One region of the Kribbella sp. NPDC051587 genome, then DNA from elsewhere that is predicted to be linked to it. Evidence: riboswitches for the same ligand, from Rfam matches in the RefSeq annotation. Region 1 holds a riboswitch; each other region holds the start of a gene.
What was found. Region 1 has a riboswitch for thiamine pyrophosphate ahead of thiC (phosphomethylpyrimidine synthase ThiC). Riboswitches for the same ligand answer to the same signal wherever they lie in the genome.

Region 2: it holds a riboswitch for thiamine pyrophosphate, as region 1 does, so the genes downstream of both, thiS (sulfur carrier protein ThiS) here and thiC (phosphomethylpyrimidine synthase ThiC) in region 1, are expected to answer to the same signal.
Region 3: it holds a riboswitch for thiamine pyrophosphate, as region 1 does, so the genes downstream of both, ACIA49_RS29705 (purine-cytosine permease family protein) here and thiC (phosphomethylpyrimidine synthase ThiC) in region 1, are expected to answer to the same signal.

Annotation. Positions count from the first base shown of each region.
Region 1 covers NZ_JBITDE010000021.1:48,151-50,410, forward strand. Annotated here, with positions in the region: gene thiC (phosphomethylpyrimidine synthase ThiC) at 1-1,362, opposite strand, end outside; TPP riboswitch at 1,355-1,474, opposite strand; gene ACIA49_RS40460 (lysophospholipid acyltransferase family protein) at 1,505-2,251, shown strand.
Region 2 covers NZ_JBITDE010000019.1:51,650-53,909, forward strand. Annotated here, with positions in the region: gene ACIA49_RS39480 (G5 domain-containing protein) at 1-45, shown strand, start outside; gene ACIA49_RS39485 (DUF5937 family protein) at 63-998, shown strand; TPP riboswitch at 1,004-1,119, shown strand; gene thiS (sulfur carrier protein ThiS) at 1,109-1,339, shown strand; gene ACIA49_RS39495 (thiazole synthase) at 1,341-2,117, shown strand; gene ACIA49_RS39500 (Calx-beta domain-containing protein) at 2,119-2,260, opposite strand, start outside.
Region 3 covers NZ_JBITDE010000010.1:38,688-40,947, reverse strand. Annotated here, with positions in the region: gene ACIA49_RS29715 (hypothetical protein) at 1-628, shown strand, start outside; gene ACIA49_RS29710 (alpha/beta fold hydrolase) at 625-1,287, shown strand; TPP riboswitch at 1,309-1,429, shown strand; gene ACIA49_RS29705 (purine-cytosine permease family protein) at 1,417-2,260, shown strand, end outside.

The DNA of each region.
Region 1 (2,260 bases):
CTCCCAGCGGAACTCGAACCGGGCCGTCGACAACGCGTCGTCCCAGGCCTGCGCACCTGGGTGCCCCTTGGCCAGATCCGCAGCGTGGGCAGCGATCTTGTAGGTGATCACACCAGTCTTGACATCATCGCGGTCCGGCAGACCGAGGTGCTCCTTCGGCGTGACGTAGCAGAGCATCGCCGTACCGAGCCAACCGATCTGCGCCGCCCCGATCGCACTGGTGATGTGGTCGTACGCCGGCGCCACATCAGTTGCCAACGGCCCCAATGTGTAGAACGGCGCCTCTCCGCAGAGCTCCTCCTCGAGCCGCACGTTCTCCGCGATCTTGTGCATGGGCACGTGTCCCGGGCCTTCGATCATCACCTGTACGTCGTGCTCCCAGGCGATCTTGGTGAGCTCGCCCAGCGTCCGCAGTTCGGCGAACTGGGCTTCGTCGTTCGCATCCGCGATACACCCCGGCCGCAGGCCGTCACCGAGCGAGAACGTCACGTCGTACTCGCGCAGGATCTCGCACAGCTCGGCGAAATGCGTGTACAGGAAGGACTCCTGGTGATGCGCGAGGCACCACGCGGCCATGATCGAACCACCGCGCGAGACGATGCCCGTGATCCGCCGAGCGGTCAGCGGCACATACCGCAGCAGTACGCCGGCGTGGACGGTCATGTAGTCGACACCCTGCTCGCACTGCTCGATCACCGTGTCCCGGTAGACCTCCCAGGACAGCGCGGCCGGATCGCCCTTCACCTTCTCCAGCGCCTGATAGAGCGGCACCGTCCCGATCGGGACGGGTGAGTTCCGCAGGATCCACTCGCGGGTCTCGTGGATGTTCTTGCCGGTGGACAGGTCCATCACGGTGTCCGCGCCCCAGCGGGTGGCCCAGACGAGCTTCTCGACCTCTTCCTCGACCGAGCTGCTGACGGCGGAGTTGCCGATGTTGGCGTTCACCTTCACCAGGAACTTCTTGCCGATGATGGTCGGCTCGCTCTCGGGGTGCCGCCGGTTCACCGGGATGACGGCGCGGCCGCGCGCCACCTCGGACCGGACGAACTCCGGATCCATGTTCTCCCGGAGCGCGACGTACCGCATCTCCTCGGTGATGGTGCCGGCGCGCGCATGCGCGAGCTGGGTCAGGTTCGTCCGTCCGGCGATCCACTCGCGCCGTAGCGCGGGCAGACCAGCCTGTACGTCGATCTGTGCCGACGCGTCCGTGTACGGCCCGGACGTGTCGTACAGGTCGAAGGACTCGCCGTTGGTGAGGTGGACACGACGCGCCGGGACTCCCAGTTCGCCGCGATAGATCTTCTCGGAGCCCGAGATCGGGCCGGTGGTGACAGTCGGTCGTACGGTGCCGATAGTTGTCACTTGCTGTGCTCCCTACGCCGGAATTACCCGGACAGGTTCGGCGGTCGGCGGCGCCGGATTCCTCCAGCCGCCCTCTCAGCCCACTTCGGTGCGAGCTCCCGCGATCTCCAGTTATCGGCAATACCTTAGTAGAGTTCCTACGATGCGCGACTTTGTGTATCCGCCCGTGATCGGTTTCGCCCGTACGGCGTTCAAGGTGCTGGATGTGAACTTCCAGCTGGCCGGGACGGAGAACGTGCCGCGGACCGGCGGTGCGGTGCTCGCGCTGAACCACATCAGCTACGTCGACTTCGTCCTCGGCGGGTACGGCGCGCTGCCGAGCAAGCGACTGGTCCGGTTCATGGCCAAAGAAGTGCTGTTCCGCAACAAGTACTCGGGCTGGCTGATGCGGTCGCTGCATCACATTCCGGTGGATCGGTCGGCCGGACAGGCGTCGTACCAGGAGGCGGTGCGATATCTGCGCGCCGGTGAGGTGGTCGGAGTGTTCCCGGAGGCGACGATCAGCCGGTCGTTCGAGCTGAAGGAGTTCAAGTCCGGCACGGTCCGGATGGCCGCGGAGGCCGGCGTACCGGTGATTCCGCTGATCCTGTGGGGTACCCAGCGGATGCTCACCAAGGACCATCCGAAGGACTTCTCCCGGCACCGCACGATCGCCATCACGGTCGGTACGCCGATGACAGTGACCGCGGACGACGATCCGGTCGCGGCGACCGCCGTACTGCGCTCGACGATGGCCGAGATGCTCGACGACACCATCCGCGCCTACCCCGAGCAGCCGCCCGGCGCCTGGTGGCTGCCGGCCGCGTACGGCGGCTCCGCGCCGACGCCCGAGGAGGCCGACCGGCTGGACCGCGAGGAGCTCGCGCGGCGGGCGGAACGGCGGCAGTAGCCTCGGACA
Region 2 (2,260 bases), on a different contig from region 1:
ATCTATCGCCTGGACGCCGACCACGACGGCATCGGCTGTGAGTAGCGGGATGTAATGAGGGTGTGCTGACCTATGAACTGACGTCCAGGGACCTGGAGGAGGTCCGGTTCGCGCTGTCGCCTGCAGCGGAGACTGTGCTGAGTCTGCGGGCGCTGCGGGACCCCGGTCGGTTTCCGTTGCAGCTGCCGTGGGTGCGCGCGGTCCAACCGCTCCTGACCGACCTGGACTGGACGGTCCTGAGCTGCCTGGTCAACGACACGATGGGCAGCCCGGATTTCCTGACGCCCAGGCCGACCTCCCCGCTCACCCAGTTCGCTGATGAACTCCAGCTCATAGGCAAAGTCGATCAGGACACGTTCGAGAGGCAGCTCGCAGCAGTGAACGGCGAGCTGCCCCCAGGGCTGACACCAGCGAAGGTGACCCGAGCGCTCGACGACTACTGGCAGACGGTGATGGCGCCGTACTGGAACCGGATGCGAACCATCCTGTCCGCCGACATCACCTACCGCGGTCACGTCCTCACCCAGCAAGGCACGGGCGCGATGCTCAACGAGCTCGGCCCCGCAATCTCTTACAGCCAAGGGCTTCTGAAGGTCGACAAGGTGAGCCTCAACAGCCGCTCGGAGAAGGTCGCCGGCCGCGGCCTGGTCCTGCAGCCGACCCTGTTCGGCCCACACGCCGTCATCCCGTACGACCCCGGCGCCGAACCGTTCCTCGGCTACCCACCGCGCGGCCAGGCCAACCTCTGGACGGTCGTCGACCCGCCCACCCCACAAGACCTCGCTCAACTCATCGGTACGGCGCGCGCCCGCATCCTGCAGCTCCTCACCCACCCGCGCACCACCACCGATGTCGCCGCCGAGCTCCAAGTCACCCCGTCAGCGGTCAGTCAGCACCTCCAGCTGCTCCGCCGTACCGGCCTGGTCGAACCGCAGCGAGCCGGCAAGCAAGTGCTCTACAGGCCGACAGAGTTGGCCACTTTGCTGACAGGGAACTAAAGTCGAACGCAGACCGCGGGAGCTCGCACCGGAGTGGGCTGAGAGGGCGACAGAGAGGGCGTCGCCGACCGCTGAACCTGAATCGGGTAATTCCGACGGAGGGAGGACGCATGACCCAGTACGACGAGTTGCCGGCTGAGCACGCTGTGTGGGTGAACGGTACGGCGACCACCAGCGGACCGGGGATGTCGGTCGCGGAGCTGGTCCGGGAGATGTCGGATCGGCAGACCGGGATCGCGGTCGCGGTGAACCAGAGTGTGCTGACCCGCGACGAGTGGGCCGCCACGATCCTGACGGCGGGTGACCGGGTCGAGATCGTCGGCGCGGTCCAGGGAGGCTGAGATGGACGACCCCTTCGAGCTGGGCGGCCGCACGTATTCCTCGCGACTCATCATGGGAACCGGCGGTTCGGCCAACCTGGAAGTGATGGAAGAGGCATTGATTGCCTCTGGCACCCAGTTGACCACGGTCGCGATGCGCCGGCTGGGGACCGGGCACGAGGGTTCGGTGCTCGATGTGCTGAAGCGGCACGGCATCGAGATCCTGCCGAACACGGCCGGCTGTCACACCGCGGCGGAGGCCGTGCTGACCGCGCGGCTGGCGCGTGAGGCGCTCGGGACCGACCTGATCAAGGTCGAGGTCGTTGCCGACGACCACCTGTTGCTGCCCGATCCGTTCGAGCTGCTGGACGCCGTGGAGACCCTGGTCGCCGACGGCTTCACCGTGCTCCCCTACACCAACGACGACCCGATCCTGGCTCGCCGTCTCGAGCAGGCCGGTTGTGCGGCCGTGATGCCGTTGGCCGCGCCGATCGGCTCCGCCCTCGGCATCCGCAACCCGCACAACATCGCGCTGATCGCCGAGGCGGCGAACGTCCCGGTCATCGTCGACGCCGGCATCGGTACGGCGAGCGACGCCGCGCTGGCGATGGAGCTCGGCTGTGCCGCGGTCATGTTGGCAACCCCGGTCACCCGCGCCGAGAAGCCGGCCCTGATGGCAGCCGCCATGCGCGACGCCGTCACCGCCGGCCGCAACGCCCGGCTGGCCGGTCGGGTCCCCCGCCGCTGGCACTCCGCGCTGGCCTCATCGCCGACCACCGGATTGCCCACGTCAGGCTGAGCTAGTCGTTGTCGCGGATGGTGCCGGTCACCCGATACGGGACCTTCAGTACGGCGCCGTCCGCGGCCGCGATGACCACGGTGAACGTCTCGGCCTTCTCGCGGAGTTTGTCGTCCTTGATCGGTACGACGAACTGTCCGGTG
Region 3 (2,260 bases), on a different contig from region 1:
CGGCGGTCCGCCGACCGACCCGGCGCAGCCACCGAGCTACCGGCCCGGACACCCGTACGGCGCCCCCGTGGACGCGCACCCGGACCACTTCCCGACGTACGGGCGTAAGGAGCCTTTCGCCGACCGGGACCCACGGGCGGCCAAGGTGGTCCTGCTGGCCACCCTGATCGCGGCGATCTACGGACTGATGGTGATCTCGATCCAGCGGGTCTCGATCCGGGAGATCACCCAGGCACCGGGCTCTCCGCTCAATCACCCGCTGCGCACCGACGTCATCGACGCTCTCGGTCAGCTGCTGATCGTTCTGGTCGGTGTGGCGGCCTTGGCGCTGTGGGCGCGTGACGTGCTGGCTCGCCGCAAGCTCAATCGGCAGCCGGAGCTGTCCGAGATCATCGGCGGTGTAGTGGTCGCCGCCTCGCTCGTCCCGCTGCTCATCTGGCTGATCATGGTGCTGACGACCGGTCTGGGGTCCGTTGACTCCACTCTCGACCGGCTGCCGACCGCGTACGGGTGGGGTGGGTTCGGACTGCTGCTCCTCGCAGTCGGCCTCTTCCTCGGCTACCGCGAGCTCAAGCCGGACTACGACACCGTGGTCCGGTCCGCGCCCGGCCGTCCGCCCTGGGAGTGAGCACCCCCGTCGTACTCGTCCCAGGCCTCGGACTGGGCGTCGAGTCGTATGCACCGACCGTCGAGCACCTCTCCCTGCCCTACAACGTCGTCACACTCCCCGGGTACGGCGAACCTGCGGGCGAGCGTGAGGACCTGCACCCCGAGGCTCTCGCCGCGATCCTGGAGCGGAAGGTGCGCGAGCGTTCGGTGCTCGTCGGGCACTCCGCCGGCGCACAGATCGCAGTGGAGCTGGCCGTCGCACACCCCGAGCTGGTTCACGCGCTGGTGCTGATCGCTCCGAGCGGTGACACCAAGGCCTCCAGTTGGCTGGACCTAGGCATGCGCTGGCTGGAGTCCGCCGCCCCGGAGTCGCCAAAGCTCATCCCAGTCCTCGCCCCGCAGTACGCGCGGACCGGCATGCCGACGATCGCCCGGGCCGCGGCCGCCTGCCGCAAGCACGACCTGGCCGCAGTGATCACCCGGGTCAAAGCACCAGTAGTGATCATCCGCTCGCAGCACGACCACCTGTCGTCAGCCGACTTCGCGAGCAGGCTGGCCGCGCTGACCCATGGTGAGGCGCGGACCCTGTCCACCGGCGCGCACATGCCGGTGCTGACCAACGGCCCGGAGGTGGCCGCGCTCATCCACCGAGCAGCCGCCGCGCGGCCAACTGGCTGACGCAGTATCGTTGACGCGGTAGCAAACCTCTGCGGGAGCTCGCGCCGAATGCGGGCTGAGAGGGCGACGAGACAATCCGGGTCGCCGACCGCCTGAACCTGACCGGGTAATGCCGGCGTAGGGATCGCGATGACTGACACTGCAATTCGTCCTGCCACCACCGAGGCACCGCTCGTCCTCACCACGGACGCACCGAGGACTCTCGGGTTCCTCGATCAGTTCACCCTCTGGGGAAACTTCGGCATCTCCCTGTTCGGCCCGGTCACCGGCGCGCTCGTCGCGGCGTACACGGGGTCGTTGTGGCAGGGCCTGCTGGCCGTGGTCGTCGGGTGCGGGATGGGTGCGCTGGTGCTCGGCGGCGCGGCCGTCTTCGGCTCGCAGACCGGAGCACCGGCGATGACCGCGCTGCGCGGCATCTTCGGCCGTCGCGGGTCGATGGCCCCGACCGTCCTGAACATCGCGCAGAACATCGGCTGGGCCACGATGGAGATCATCGTGATCGCGCAGGCCGCGGTCGCGGTGACGAGTGAACGCTGGCGCTGGCTGTTCGTCGTCCTGGCCGGAATCATCGCCACCACGATGGCGGTCCGGCCGCTGGGCAGCGTGAAAGTCCTGCGCAAGTTCATGGTCTGGCTGGTTTTGATTGCCTCGGTCTACCTATTTGTTCAGGTGCTGAGCAAGCCGGTGCACGGTCTCCCGCAGGACGGCGTGTTCGGCTTCTGGCCGGCCGTCGACCTGGCCGCCGCGGGTGTCGTCTCGTTCGCTCCGCTGGCCGCGGACTACACGCGGCACTCGAAGACCAACAAGGCCGCGTTCGGAGGTTCCGCGCTCGGCTACGGCCTGGCCGCGATCCTGTACTACGCCTTGGGTGTCTTCGCGGTGGCGACGCTGCAGACCGACAGCGAAGGCGTGATCACCGCTCTCGTCACCTTGCCGGCCGGCGCGATCGCGCTGTTCGTGCTGCTGGTGGACG